3 regions of the Bacillus sp. FDAARGOS_235 genome follow, and region 1 is predicted to be linked to each of the others. Evidence: riboswitches for the same ligand, from Rfam matches in the RefSeq annotation. Region 1 holds a riboswitch; each other region holds the start of a gene.
The links. Region 1 has a riboswitch for magnesium ahead of A6J74_RS07480 (FtsW/RodA/SpoVE family cell cycle protein). Riboswitches for the same ligand answer to the same signal wherever they lie in the genome.

Region 1 (5,348 bases):
GTAGAAGGTGAATTTATAACCTTTCCTCCTAAATATAGCGTAGCAGAAGAACCTCCATCCATAGCCATTGCATTTATTGCTCCTTTTTCATATAGAATATCTTGACACTCTTTTAACGTAGCTCCTATGCTATGTGTCTGCCTACCGTCAATCACTAGAAACATTATTGTGCCATCTTCTTTTTGCGCCATAATACTTCGGGGAGCAGAGCCCCAACCACCGTCTCCTTCTGTAATCATTTTTTCTCCATTAACAATTAACTGTGGCATAAATCCTGCTGCTGAAACAACTTGTTTATCCAAAAGTTGTTGGGTAGAATAATTCCCTGTTATCATTTGTCCAAACTTTGTTAAGCCCGTAATAATTGTAGGGGTATTTTTATCTATATTTGTATCAATTGCTTTCCCATTTTCTATTACTATTCCAGTTGCAATATTTCCTCCACCCCTTCCTGTTTCATCGGCAAATCCACTTGCATTCACAGCAACAAGTGCATGATTACGTTTTGCCATTACGCTAATTTTTTCTCCTCTTTTATCGCCCTGTGTTCCTTGATGGCTAACAAGTTTAACATTGAAAGGGTTACTAATAGTGACTAATTTTCCTTCGAAAAGAAAGCGACTATCTTTGTTACTTTTAATCGTTTCTACGTCAATTTTTAATGGCTGATTTTTTAATTCTTCTAATCTTTTTCCTGCTATTTTTTTATAAATATTCTCATCACTATTTAACCATTTTGGATGATTAATTCTATCTTGTAATTTATCTAGTTCCTTTTGGGATAGGAATGTATATTTCGCATATTGTGGATGCTGAGAAGTTAGTATACTCCCAGCAATTGTTACACGAAAATCTCGGCCATAGTTAGTACCAAATAATATTCCTATGCCAATAAGCATGAAAATAGAAAGAAGGAGCAAAATTCGTTTGAAGATTTTTCTTAGATGTTTCATAGTTTTATCCTCCGGCATTAATTACATTCAATGAATCCTTTAAAATATTATTTACCTAAAGACAAAAGTGTTTGTTCTCCTTATTCCCGAGTTCCCCACTATGTCTTAGCAAGCAAGGCAAAATACTTATTCTACATTTCGTATTTATTTCAGTGTATATTTACAAATTTAATAACGTTTTTGCAACCAAGAAATATATTACTAATCCTGTTCCGTCAACAAATGTTGTAATAAATGGACCAGAAACGACTGCAGGATCTAATTTAAATTTTCTCAAAATTAAAGGTAAAACAGCTGCGACAAGCGAAGCCCAAATAACAATAAATAATAAAGTGATTGCTACAACTTGTGCAACTTCTGTTCCAACCCCTAACATATAAGCACGAATGAGCCCAGCTACCCCAAGTGCAAGTCCGAGAAGCATACCAATTGCAAATTCCTTTTTCATTACACGGAAAATGTCTTTAAATTTCACCTCTCCAATACCGATTGCACGAGTAATTGTTGCTACAACCTGTGTTCCTGTATTCCCTCCAGTACCTACTAATAATGGAACAAAGAAAGCAAGGGCAACTACTGTTTCAATTTCGTCTTCAAAATACTTTAGTACTGTACCTGTATATGCCTCAGCAACAAAAAGAAGCAATAACCATGGTAGGCGTTTAAAGAAAATGCTCCAAATACTAGATTCAAAGTAAGATTGATTTAATGGTTCACTTCCACCTAACTTTTGGATATCTTCTGTAGCCTCTGCTTCCATAACATTCATTACGTCATCAAATGTTATAATACCAATCATTTCATTATTTGCTGTTGTTACGGGTATTGCTGCTAAATTATAATTCAGTAGCTTTTTTACAACTTCTTGCTGATCAACCTCAGCAGGTACTGAAATCACCTCTCGAATCATGATATTAGATAATATCTCTTCATCTGCTGCTAGTAATAATTCATGTATGGAAACGATTCCCTTAAGATAACCATGACTATCAAGAACATAAATATAAGAAATTGATTCTACATTTTCAGAATGTTCCCTAATGTACTTCAATGTCATTTTTACTGACCAATTCCCTCTAACTGCAACATAATCACTTGTGACAAGACTTCCTGCCGTTTCAGGTTTGAAAGCCATTAACTTTTTTACATTATGTTTTGTAATTTTATTTAGATACGCCATTAATTGAGCTTGTTTTTCCGGATGAACCGCTAGAAGTAGATCTACTGTTTCATCAATCGGTTGTAAATTTAGTAATTTTTTAGCTTTGTTTTCAGATAAGTGAATTAAGATATTATATTTTTCTTCTATACTCAAATGTTGAAGAATTTTTGAGCTTTTTAATACAGGAATCTTATCTAGTAATATGACTTGATCTTCAATTGAAAACCGTTTTATTTCTTGCGCAACATCATACGACGGATGACGTAAAACTTTATCTGCATCCAAATCATTTTGGGTTACAAGTAATTCATTTAATAATTTCTTCATGTTAACTCCTCCTCATATTGCTAAGGGAGACTCTAGAGTTTCATGAGTGGTTTTGTATTATTTTACCTGTCTAAATTTTGATTAGAGCATTAATAGTTACATTGCAATCAATTTATTATTTAGAACTACCTCCTTTTTGAATATAGACAAGATAAAAATAAATAACATTAAACAAAAAAAACCTTACTCAAAAAGGAGTAAAGGTTTTTTTACAATACAAATAAATGATTATTAAGACAGCTCTGCAAAAATCCCAGAGGTGTCTTTCTATCAAATCGTATACCACTCCCTCGTTGAGTTTTAGCACTGTATAGCATAGGTTTTTATAACCAGCTACATTAAAAAGGGCCTTAATCCGACCGTTCCTGTTGACCCATTGGCGTCTCTCGACATTTTTGGGCAGCAGCGTTTCTCTATACAGGAGCCTCACCTAACAAAGATTATTGAATTACTTCAAAATTTAAACCAGAATTTAATATTTGTCAACTAACTTTCGATTTGATTCATAAAAAATTCTTTTTTAGAGAAATGTAATTAGATTCTATTACAAATTTGAAATTCTGCTTAAAAGATATAAAATTTAAATACAATTAGTTCGAAAAAAAGTTATAAAACATATGAAATTTCGTATAAGAAACTTATTGTTTATAATTAATTTGTAACTTTATAGCAGAAGTTGCATCATTAATCATACCGTACTTCAAAAGAACATTCTTCAAAAAATCTTATTTTATGATTAAAATCTTCTTTACTGTTTATCAAATTTATATGGTTAAACTACTTAATCAAATTATACATTCCAAATCGCAAATATGTATCTATATGAGACAATTAAATACAATTTCTCAAATCATTTCTCAAAGATTTATAAAGCAATAAAGAATATAAAGTTAGCAATACGTTTACTTGACAAGCAAAAAAAAAGTATTTATGCTGGCTACACGAAACTAACACATAAAATTTATATTGCTAAACCTGTTAGGTGAGGCTCCTATACAAACACAGGCTATTGCCCAAAAATGTCGAAAGACGCCAATGGGTAGAACAGGAATTGTCGGATTAAGGCTCTTCTTAAGATAGCTAAGTAATGAATTTCCATTACTTTACGTTGTATAGTGCCAAAGCTCTACTAGGGGGAGAAAAGCTTTATTTAGTCATGCCATTTTGAAATCCCCCTAGTATGTAACTAGGGGGATTTTTACGTAAGAAAACAGGGTGTAAGCGATAGGATCTCTCAAAACAAAAATACTATTTATTAATTGGTGAGAACAAGATTCTATTCATTAGCAAATGTAATATTAAGTGTTAATGTAAATCAGGAGGATATAAAAATGAAAAAAATATTAAAACTCGATTATCTATTGCTCCTCCCTCTATTCATAACATGTACTTTAGGTATTATCATGATGTATAGCGCGAGCTCCATTGTAGCTGTTCAACATTACGGCTATAACAGTAGGCACTTTGTCGATTCTCAATTAACAAAGCTATTTTTAGGAACAATTGGGCTAATAGTTTGTGCTATTCTCCCATATGAAATATGGAAAAAACGAATAGTCTCAACCTGTATTATGATTGGGGGAATTTTTTTGTTAATTATGGTTTTATGGAAAGGAAAGGTCGTAAATAATGCTCAATCTTGGATCTTTGGAATACAGCCAGCTGAATTTCTTAAATTAGGAACAATACTTGTAACAGCCCGTTTTTTTGCATTGCGACAAGGACCAGTTAAACAAACTTGGTTTGGGGGCGGAAAACTTTTATTTTTTTTAGCTACAATTTTTTTCCTAATCTATAAACAGCCAAACTTAGGATCTGCTCTTTTAATATTAGGTATAGGTTGTAGCATATTTCTTTGCTCGGGAATAAATATAAATCTATTAATTAAAAGAACTATACTCGGTTCTATTTTTTGGTTACCTATTTTATATTTTTTGATTCAATTTAGTTTGTCAGAAGTTCAAAAGACACGTATTACTACGATTCTCAATCCCTTTGTTGATGCACAAGGGAATGGATATCAGCTTGTAAATTCTTTTATTGCCATTGGCTCAGGAGGAATTATTGGACGTGGATTCGGAAATAGCATTCAAAAAACTGGTTATCTCCCAGAACCACATACTGATTTTATAATGGCAATCGTTTCTGAAGAATTAGGATTTATTGGTGTATTCATTATAATGACCGGAGTATTAGCTATAGTTCTTCGCTCACTAAAAATTGCACAGCTATGTGAAGATCCCTTTGGAAGTTTTATAGCAATTGGTATAGGCTGTATGATTGGTATGCAATCTGTTGTTAATTTAGGCGGTATTACGGGAATACTTCCTCTTACGGGTACCCCATTTCCATTTGTAAGTTTTGGTGGAAGTTCTTTAATGGTTAATTTAATAGCAATAGGAATACTACTTAATATTTCAATTTTCAATAAAATTAAGTTTGATAATCATAATATATAATTATCAATATAAGATTCTATTTTTAATGGATGAATTCTTTCTCGTTTTGGACAGACTGATTCCGTAAATCAATCTGTTGTTTTTTCATTAGAATTATTGCTAAACAATAAAATAAACACAGTAAAAAAAATATAACATTGTAAAAATCCGTGGCAAGGGATGAAGCATTCATAATGGCTGAGAAAATATATATATAATTGGCTGGTCTCAATTCTTAAAATTCTTTTTATTATATAGATAAGCATAAAAATATTAGGAAATTAATAGTAATATATATCAGATAGAAATTATTAAATCAAAAGAAAAAGCAATCATTGAAAATATAAAGCATTAAAGACAAGGCAAAAGATACACGAAGCAAAGAATACGGATGCAAAAAATGAATCAATTTACGTATAGAGTACATTTAAAATACAGTTTTCAAGAGAAAACATTTAAGTAAAGCTT
Region 2 (5,348 bases), 280 kb from region 1:
GTAGTTTTTCTTCGTCCATTGTGTGTAACCCTTCTTCTAACGAACATGAAATTGGAACTTCACAATGAATTTGCGCTAATTGTAAAGAGATATTTAAATTCTCTAAATCACTTTCAATTTTTGTACGCTGCGCTTTCGTTAATGATGCTATATTTTCTAGTACTGCCGATACTGTGCCGTATTCTTGAATAAGCTTATACGCTGTTTTTTCACCAATACCTTTTACGCCTGGATAGTTATCACTCGTATCTCCCATGAAAGCTTTCGCATGGACAATTTGCCAAGGTTCTACACCTTTCTCTTCCATGATTTTTTCCGGTGTGTAATACTCGTAATTTCCAATTCCTTTACGAAGAAGCATAACTGTAACATTCGTATCAACAAGTTGAAGTAAATCTGTATCACCTGTCAAAACATAAACTTCTGCTTCATTGCAATATTGTTTTGCAAGCGTACCAATACAATCATCCGCTTCATAACCTTTCATGCCTATTACAGGCATAGATAATTTCGCAGTCATTTCTTGCACTAAATCAAATTGCGGAATTAATTCTTCTGGCGGTGCTGCACGATTTGCTTTATAATTCGAGAAAGATTCCGTTCTAAATGTCGTACTTCCCATATCCCAGCACGTTACAATGTGCGTTGGTTCGATTGCTTGTGTTGCTGTTAATAAATGCTTCATATAACCATGAATCCCGTTCGTCGGGGTACCATCTTGTCGTTTCATAAATTGTCCGTAGACACTTGTTGCGTAAAAAGCACGAAATAATAGTGCCATACCATCAACTAATAATACTTTTTTCATAATTCCTCTCCTACTAACAAAAAATAATAACCTCACGTTATCACGTAAGGTTATATAAATAGATTACCATTCTACGTTTTTTCAACTTTGTCTATTATACATTGTTTTTATATATTTAGCATCATTAACACATTAAGACGTTCTACTGCAACAAGTATGAAGTATTCCTGAATACGTATTTTTACCTGTTGAAACAACTACAGCCTTTGCATTTCCACCAATAATATTAGTACCTTTAAAACATACATTTTCAAGTTCAAGTGGATTATAGTCTTTCATCCGTTTTAATGGAATAAATCTTTTACGTTCAAGGTGGTAGCAACTTTCAAATTTCTCAACATTTGCATCGTTCCCTGTCAACACAGATTCATTTACCAATAAATCATTTGCATAAATGATACGTACATCTGCCGGTACTATATCACCTTCTGAAAGAAAAATCATATCTCCTGGTACAAGTTCTTGTACTGGTAACTTCATCATTTTCAGTTCGTTATTTAGCCCTGTACTACTAGCACATTCTACTCTAGACACAGTAATTGTTTCACATTGCAATTGATCACGCACATGTTGTTTTGAAAAACCTGGAATCATTCCACTTAACTTCATTATTACTTCTGCAATACGCGCTCTTTTTGAAGTCAATTCATTTCGACCGTATACTTGAATACGTTTTTGCGCCTCTTTCATAGATAATCCGTCTCTTGTTGTTTTAAAATACGCAAATACAGATTTTACATCTCTTGTTGCAATTTCAATTAATAAATCTTTATTTTTTTGAAGCATTGTTTGTTCTTTCATTGATTTTTTACTTTGTTTATATGACGTGTTACCCACAGTTTTGTTTACATATAACATATTATCGTCTCCTCCTTTACAACATAGGAAGAAACGCTTTGTTTCTCAATTTATCCACTTTACCGTGAAAGTGTCTAGCGCTTAATTATGTATATAAACGCTACATTATGATAAATATAGAGGGAGGAACAAGTCGTTTCCTGCCTACATCATATATTTTTGATTTGAAGTATATGGGTAACGGAACCGAGTCAGAATTTGACATGCTCCTCACCTCCTCGTTTATTTTTATAGTTTATATTATGAAATGACTCATAGATTGGTAACAAAAAAGACCCTTACTCATAAGAGAGCAAAGGTCATTGCATACACAAATAAACGATTCCTAATATAATTAGAAATCTACGGACCTCTCCCTCGCCGAGTTTTAGCACTGTATAGCATAGGTTCATTACCAGCTACGTTAAGAAAAACCTTAATTCGATCATTCCTGTTGACCCATTGGCGTCTCTCGACATTTTTGGGCAGTAGCATTTCTCTATACAGGAGCCTCACCTAACAGAGACTTATTTTAATTACATAGAAAATGTTACTCTTATTTAAAATAGATGTCAACACTTTGTATGGAAACTTTTCCTTATTACAGAAAAGCCCTCTCTGTTGTTAGCCTATTTTCTCATATATAGTACAAGTTAGCGAACGAAAAAAACTTACGTATAAAACGTAAGTTTTTAGTAAGTTACACAACCAGCAATTACAATACCAATTGAAAGTGATAAAAACATAAGAAACAGGCCGACTGCTTGATTATCTTCTTCAAGGCTTTTATTTATATTAAAGCGTGGTGTAAGCCACTCAGCTAAATAATAAACAATAATTTGGGCCAAAATACCAACCGCTCCCCACGAAACCATATCCAAAAGTGAAATGGAATTAGCGGCCGTTGAATATAAAACGATAGCTAGCCCGAGTACCCTTCCTCCAAGTACATAACTGACCGCTTTGTTACCCTGAGCCATTAACTTAAATTCTTTCACTTTCGTTGTCACTTCCATAAGGAACAAACCTATACATAAAAGTGCGAGTGATACTGCTAAATATAGTAAAAAATTAATCATTTATTTTCCCCCTTCTTAATACCTACTGGTAAATAATAAGATTCATTTCCTGTAATCTTTTCCCCAGCACGTATACCGATACTGCTCGCTTTTCCAGCGATTAAAAACGCCCCAAACACATACGATAGTTTCTCCACTCCTTTTTCAGTTTCCAAACATACAACTGGAAGCTCTATATACTTTTGAAATATCGGCAATGACGTTTTATATGTTTCATGTGCATTTCGAATCATAATATTCGTGTCTTTATCGCGAATTGTAATTGTGTCACCTTCCCTACCAAACGAAGGTTTTTGAACGAAAGAACCTTTTCCTAAAAATAAATCTGGTTCTAAATATGTAGGTAGCATATATTCTTTAACCCACTGTTGTTCCTCATTTGTATAAAAAGCCCCTTCTTCTGCTAATCCCCAAATAAGACACTGAATTGATTTTGGCTGAAGTAAAAAGGCAGACAAAGGATTTATAATAAAGAGATTTCCGTCTTTTACAAGTTGCAGCAGTTCCACACCTACCAAATCTCCTGTTTCAGGATCTTGATCCTCAATTAAATCTTCTATCGGATACGTTTGGCGATATAAAACATCAATCTTCGCCCCATCTTTATCAACTAGAGCATCTTTCGTAATTCTAAGTTCTGACATTGGCACTACTTTATTTTCAACATGGCATAACTGACTTAAATACATAGTCGTATTCCAATCCTCAATATGTTCATGATGTGCTGTAAAAACAACATTTGGATTGTCTAATCCCTTTGTCGCTTCCATTACAGCTTTCGTAACACCAGAAGATAGTAATCGTTCTTGATCCGAGTTTGGATCATCATAACCTAGGTTTTCACAAACTTTTCCATTCATTTGAAAGCATTCCATAATAAAAGTTGGTGTATCACTATTAAACTCAAGCATTTTAATTTGGTTATCAACCGTTATAACGAAATCAAATCGTGAAATAACAGATTCAGGAAATAATCCTATCATTCTAATGAATGATAAGCTCGCAGGAGGAAAACCAAGCTCAAGAAGCTGTTCGTCACTTAAATTTCGCAAAAGTCTAGCAGTCTTAAAAAATATTTTACCCATTCGTTCAGTCGCTAAGTGTAATTGTTCCAAAGTCTGATTTGTTATAGAAAAAACATGAAACAAACTATATTCACATTCATATAAATCCGACCAAAAATTCGGATATTTTAAATAAAATTCTTTTCGATCCCTTATGTATTGCGACATATTTTAGCCTCCAAATCCTCCCTTTGAACCGCTTCCAATTCCACCTTTAAATTCAGCAGACGATTGATACGATTTAAACGCCGATGAATTTTTAAAAGTGGATTTATTTTGATAGTATCGCCCACCATAGAAATAATGCCCACGATAACCTGAACTACTATCATCACACTGCCATACCCCAAGTTCATCATCCCAATCCCAATCAGAACAACTATTATCATTCGGTTTTGGGGGAAGATCTTGTGCGCAACCAAATAAAGTGCCAGTCATTAAAGACGTTACGACACCACCTACTAGCCATTTCGTTTTTGTCACCTTCGCACTCCCCTTTTTAAATTCTATTCCTATTATATAGGATGGCATGATAAAGTAGAAGAAAAAGGAAGAAGAGGGTAACTAACTGTTACGATTTATTTAACCGATTATAACCAATGTTAATTAAATATATCAGTAAGCCCTGCTAGTCAAGTGATTGGCTAGTAGTGAGGGTTAACTGCGGGCAATCCCTAAAGCTGATTGAACTACAACGTGGCTAGAAATAGCGAGCGTGAATGTCGCGAAAGCAGAAAAAATCAATCAGATGATGCAAGGTTAAATCCTAAACATTAGAACAATGGGTCTTCCGCCTCGAATCATCTAAGTCAAAAGTGATAAGATGAACGTTCAACGACTATCTCGTATAACTGACGAGAGTACATCACAAGCCTATGGTGCTGGAAAAATCCTCTATCCCTAAAGAGATAAACATATAGTCTGCGCTCATGTGAAAACATGAGAAGTTCATAAGAGAACTGGCTAAGGAATTGCGCCCTTAGTTGAACGAGATAAATTTAATTAAATCTATCAAACCTCATTGAATATATCGAACATACGTACTATTGTAGGTTCAATGAGATAAGAATAATAATGAAATTTTTACGAGTTAGTCAAGTATCAGAATTAACAGGTTTGCATCCGAGTAGTCTTACGAGAATGCTGGTGGAACACGCTACTATTCAGAGGAATCCATCTTTCATTATCTAAAAGATGAGTGTCCGAATAATCGCACAGTAAAGGAATAGGCTTCTGATGATATTGGCGAAGAAAGTCAGACTAATTCCAACGCCTGAACAAGAAAAAGTGCTTAGAAACCATGCTGGCGCTGCAAGATTCGCTTATAACTATTGTAAAAGAATGAGTGATAGATACTATAAGCTATTTGGAAAATCTGTTTCACAGTTAGCTTTACAGAAACGATTTACAAAGATCAAGAAGTGAAAGAGATATGAGTGGTTAAATGACATCAACGCACAAGTTCCTAAACAGGCTTCAAAAGATTTTGATACGGCGAGGAAAAATTCGTTCAAAAAGTACAAAAATGGTTTTCACACTTCTTATAAATCTAAAAAGATT
Region 3 (5,348 bases), 2.3 Mb from region 1:
AAGGGAAATAGCTAAGTGGTAATGCTTGTAAACCAACAGCCGCACCAAGTGGTGAGAATGGAATATAAATTCCGATTGCCATAATACAAGCGGTTAATAACAGTACCGGTGCTGATGCAGTACTTTGAATGAATGGAATCTTCTGTGTTCTTATCATGTGAACGATTAAAGTTTGTGTGAGCAGTCCAACGACAAACCAACCAGATTGGAATAATGATTGTTCGCTAGGTGTATTTGCACCGAAGACATTCCACATGACTACGTATGTGATAATATCAAATATGGAACTAATTGGGCCGATACAAATAATGAAGTTCCGTAAGTTTGCAGTATCCCATTTTCTCGGTTTTTCTAAAAATTCTTTATCCATTTTGTCCCATGGAATAGACAGCTGTGAAATATCGTAAAGCAAGTTTTGAATTAAAAGGTGAATGGCAAGCATCGGTAAAAAGGGAATGAAAGCACTGGCCACTAACACACTAAATACATTTCCAAAGTTAGAGCTAGCCGTCATTTTAATATATTTTAAAATATTTCCGAACGTAGTGCGTCCTTCTAAAATACCCGCTTCTAATATAGTTAAACTTTTTTCAAGTAGAATAATATCGGAAGACTCTTTTGCGATATCAGTTGCAGTATCAACAGATATTCCAACGTCAGCATCACGTAATGCTACGGCATCGTTAATACCATCCCCCATATAACCTACTGTATGACCGTTCCCTTGTAAGGCACGAATAATGCGAGATTTTTGCATTGGATTTATTTTTGCGAACACTGTTGTTTCTTCGGCTAGTTTTGCTAATGCTTTATCTGGTAAAGAATCGATCTCGTAGCCAAGGATAGGCTCACCAATATCCAATCCAACTTCTTTACAAACTTTTTTTGTAACAATTTCATTATCACCAGTTAAAATTTTTACTTGTACACCATGTTTCTGTAATGCTTGAATAGCAACAGATGCAGATGGTTTCGGTGGATCTAAAAAGCCAATATATCCAGCGAGAATCATATTAGTTTCATCTTTTACCGCGTACTCTTTATCATTTATTTTTCTATTTTTTTTATAAGCTACAGCAATTACACGCATACCTTCGCCATTCAATGTCTCACTTAGTTGTTTGACATTTGAGCGCATTTCCTCGGTAAGTTGAACAATCTTTCCGTTTGATTCAGTGTAGTTACAAATGGATAAAATTTCTTCCACGGCACCTTTACAAACCATTGTATGTTCACCTGAGATGTCTTTGACGATGACGGACATGCGACGGCGGGCAAAATCAAATGGAATTTCATCTAGTTTTTGAAACGTTGAAGGGTCGAACATTTGTTTTTCTTCTGTATGCTCAATAACAGCTTTATCTATTAAATTTTTCAATCCAGTTTGATAGAAGCTATTTAAATATGCAAACTGTAATACACGATTGCATGGATTACCAGTAGGATCTAAATGTCTAACAAGAACAACTTTATCCTCTGTCAATGTCCCAGTTTTATCTGTACAAAGAATGTTCATCGCGCCTAAGTTTTGAATAGAATTTAGCTGTTTTACAATAACTTTTTGCTTAGACATGTTCACAGCACCTTTAGCTAAATTAGCAGTTACAATCATTGGTAACATTTCAGGTGTAAGACCAACTGCAATAGCGATAGCGAAGAAGAAAGCTTCTTGCCAATCACCTTTTGTGAATCCATTAATGAGAAGGACAATGGGCGCCATAATAAGCATGAATGTAATTAAGAGCCAGCTTACTTTGTTTACACCTTTATCAAAGCTTGTTTCTGCGCGCTTCCCGATTACTTTATTCGCTAAAGAGCCGAAATACGTATCGGTACTTGTTGAAACGACAACAGCTTTTGCGCTACCACTTACAATATTCGTACCCATAAAGCAAAGGTTTTCCATATCGAGTGGATTGAAATTTTTTTTCATATTTTTTGGTAAGATATGCTTGTTTTCTGTATGGTAGCAGTTTTCGTATTTTTCTACAGGAAGTGCTTCCCCGGTTAATGAAGACTGATTAACAAATAAATCTTTAGCCGATAAAATACGCACATCAGCTGGAACGATGTCACCGGCTGAAAGTGAAATAATATCGCCAGGTACAAGTTCTTCAATTGGAATTTCTATTGTATAATTTCGATTTAAATTCGTTACGTTTTTTGTTTCGTGTACAAATCCATCTATTCTAAAGACGCTCGCGGTTGTTCGAACCATCGCCTTTAATTTATCCGCGGCTTTTTGAGAGCGGAATTCTTGTAAAAAGCGAATCGCTGAACTTAGAAGTACCATTACAGATACGACAATTGTTCCTTGCATGTCATCTGTGAAAAAAGAGAGCGCTCCAAGAGCTAATAAAACAAAAATAAATGGATTTTTAAATGCCAGCAGAAATTGAATGTACCACGGCAATGTTTTATTATGAGCAATTTCGTTCGGACCATATAAAGAAAGTCTACGGGACGCTTCTTGTTTAGAGAGTCCATTTTCTGTAGTTTCTAGAAGTTTTAATGCAGAGTTTATATCTTGTGTTGCAACTTCCACTAATACTTTGTTATTTGTTTGCATGCTATCTTGATCGTAAGCATGCTTTGTTTCTTGTCTTTGAAAATTAAACATCGGTAGTTCCTCCTCTGGCATGAAGGAGGAAACAAACTGTTACTCGACTATTTAAAATTAGGAGGAACAGCTTCTTTCCTACCTACATGATGAAATATTAACGTAAAACATATGGGTATCTGGGCCGAATCATCACTTGCCACTGTTCCTCACCTCCGTCCAATTTAATAGTTTCTGAATATGCTATGTTTGTTTCATAGTCAGGTGCATAAAGACATAAAAAAGACCTTTACTCACAACGAGTAAAGGTCTGAATTCACAGTTAAAAAACGTCCACACGAAAGCCTGTTAGTAAACATAGCTAAAAACAGTTTTTGTGTATGACAAAATACATGCACCTCTCCCTCGTTGAGTTTTAGCACTGTATAGCATAGGTACTGAAACCAGCTACGTTAAAAAAGGCCTTCATTCCGACCTTTCCTGTTGACCCATTGGCGTCTCTCGACATTTTTGGGCAGCAGCGTTTCTCTATACAGGAGCCTCACCTAACAGAGACCATATTCAATTACATGTTGAATGTTAGCACTGTAAAATCGTAGTGTCAATATCTTTTTAATCTGTTTTTTTGAAAAATCAAATAGATTTATGAAGGGTATATAGTATGAAATAAGTTGTATTTTTTGAGAATAAGTTGGAAAAATAAAAAATAATGAATATAAATAAAAAGCACTCATTACAGTGCTTTTTATAATAGATTATGAGATTGTAGGATTTTCAAAAATAACAATTTCTGAGTTATTTGTTGTTGAAACGCGTTGTGCGTAATATGTTAAAGCTGAAGAAATATATGTTGGTAATGTCTCATTTGTATGTGATGTTGTATATTCATGGATTAATTCTTTTAAAGTCGTCCATTCTAATTGTGCTGGGTGATCAGACACGAAAGAACTTACCCAGCGATCAAATGAAGATGAAAAATCAGTTTGTAAACGAAATACTTCTTTCATAATAAAACGCTCCCTTAAAATGTAGTACAATCATTTTACCACAAAACACGAACGATAGCTAAATTTTTTGAGTATAACGTTCGTGTTATATAGTTGTCTAGATGATTGGTTATGTAAATTCAATTTGCCATTTGAAATAACATTCCGTAAGATGAAAGATAGATTATATAAAGAGCTGGAGGAAAGAAAGTGGAATTTGTATTTTTAGGAACTGGTGCAGGTGTTCCTTCAAAAGGAAGGAATGTTTCAGCAATTGCTTTGCAGTTGTTAGAAGAACGAGGACAGACTTGGTTATTTGACTGTGGCGAGGCGACGCAACATCAAATACTACATACGTCTGTACGTCCACGCCGCATTGAGAAAATATTTATTACGCATTTACATGGCGATCATATTTTTGGATTGCCGGGTTTATTGGGTAGCCGTTCGTTTCAAGGTGGAACAACAAAATTAACAGTGTACGGACCAAAAGGAATTAAACAATTTATTGAAGTGGCATTATCAGTAAGTACGACACATGTGAAATATCCACTTGAAATCGTTGAGATAACAGAAGAAGGTACTGTGTTTGAAGATAATGAGTTTTATGTAGAAACGAAAAAATTGTCACATGGCATTGAATGTTTTGGATATCGTATTGTAGAGAAAGATATACAAGGTGTTCTTTTAGTCGATAAATTGCTCGAAATGGGAGTGAAACCAGGGCCAATCTTTAAGCGTTTAAAAGATGGAGAAGTAGTTGAATTAGAGAATGGTACGATACTAAATGGAAAAGATTTTATCGGTCCGCCTCAAAAGGGAAGAATTATTACCATTTTAGGTGATACACGATATTGCGAAGCGAGTAGAGAGCTAGCACAAAATGCTGATGTACTTGTTCATGAAGCAACTTTTGCGGCAGACGATGAACAACAAGCGCATGATTATTTTCATTCCACATCTAAGCAAGCTGCGAGCATTGCACTTCATGCAAATGCGAAACGATTAATATTAACTCACATTAGTTCTCGTTATCAAGGAGATACATATAAGGAATTATTGAAAGAGGCACGAGAGTTATTTCCTAATACAGAAATAGCGACAGATTTAAAATCATTTCCAGTAGAAAAATAATGATTTTTGAAAAAATGGTAACATTAGGTTACCATTTTTTTATGTCTAAAAAATTTTAAAAATAAAACTGTTATTATTTTATACTTAAACTTGGATGATACAGAAACTTAGAATGGTTTGAATATATAGGATAAAAATACGTAATAATGATTATTTAGAAAAACTGTTATATAAGTCAGATGACATACAAGTAATACAAATAGCAGAAAGGGACTTTTATTCAGAACTTTTAAAATTCAACAAAAGTAAGCGTTTTATAAAAAACAAGCTATAATGAGGGCAGATTACAATTTATTATAAGTCACATGCATATTAGTCATTGTCGTAACAAGTGAAGTTGACTAAAACATGAGAGAGTAATATGGAGATTATAATAGGAAAGATATCATTATTTGTACTAAGTCTTTTTTACTTTTTAGCTAAACGGTATGATTAGCTAGTGTAGCTGTTGCAAGTGGTTTAGTAGAAGCTTTTTTAATAATAAGTTGGTGGGGATTTAATTGGTATACCACTCTTTAAAAGAGTTCAGAACATCAGCAGGTAGTCTAGGTTGAGTAGCGGGTGCAAATTTAGTTGTATTAACAATGGTTATATCACCTGTTTATGCTATGCTTGCAATGGCTTCTGTGTTAAACTTTGGATTGCTACCAGGATTTATTGCTGGTTAT

Region 2: linked by a shared signal. The riboswitch ahead of A6J74_RS08870 (P-type ATPase actuator domain-containing protein) and the one ahead of A6J74_RS07480 (FtsW/RodA/SpoVE family cell cycle protein) in region 1 are both predicted to bind magnesium.
Region 3: linked by a shared signal. The riboswitch ahead of mgtA (magnesium-translocating P-type ATPase) and the one ahead of A6J74_RS07480 (FtsW/RodA/SpoVE family cell cycle protein) in region 1 are both predicted to bind magnesium.

What each region holds. Positions count from the first base shown of each region.
Region 1 covers NZ_CP020437.2:1,143,497-1,148,844, forward strand. Annotated here, with positions in the region: gene A6J74_RS07470 (phosphodiester glycosidase family protein) at 1-953, opposite strand, end outside; gene mgtE (magnesium transporter) at 1,114-2,442, opposite strand; M-box (ykoK) riboswitch at 2,720-2,887, opposite strand; M-box (ykoK) riboswitch at 3,410-3,586, shown strand; gene A6J74_RS07480 (FtsW/RodA/SpoVE family cell cycle protein) at 3,774-4,901, shown strand.
Region 2 covers NZ_CP020437.2:1,419,847-1,425,194, forward strand. Annotated here, with positions in the region: gene A6J74_RS08865 (5'-3' exonuclease) at 1-808, opposite strand, end outside; gene A6J74_RS08870 (P-type ATPase actuator domain-containing protein) at 941-1,666, opposite strand; M-box (ykoK) riboswitch at 2,011-2,176, opposite strand; gene A6J74_RS08875 (DUF350 domain-containing protein) at 2,338-2,724, opposite strand; gene A6J74_RS08880 (glutathionylspermidine synthase family protein) at 2,721-3,956, opposite strand; gene A6J74_RS08885 (hypothetical protein) at 3,960-4,271, opposite strand; partial or broken gene A6J74_RS30390 (RNA-guided endonuclease InsQ/TnpB family protein) at 5,025-5,348, shown strand, end outside.
Region 3 covers NZ_CP020437.2:4,164,725-4,170,072, forward strand. Annotated here, with positions in the region: gene mgtA (magnesium-translocating P-type ATPase) at 1-2,620, opposite strand, end outside; M-box (ykoK) riboswitch at 2,953-3,120, opposite strand; gene A6J74_RS23810 (DUF3932 family protein) at 3,316-3,567, opposite strand; gene rnz (ribonuclease Z) at 3,757-4,680, shown strand.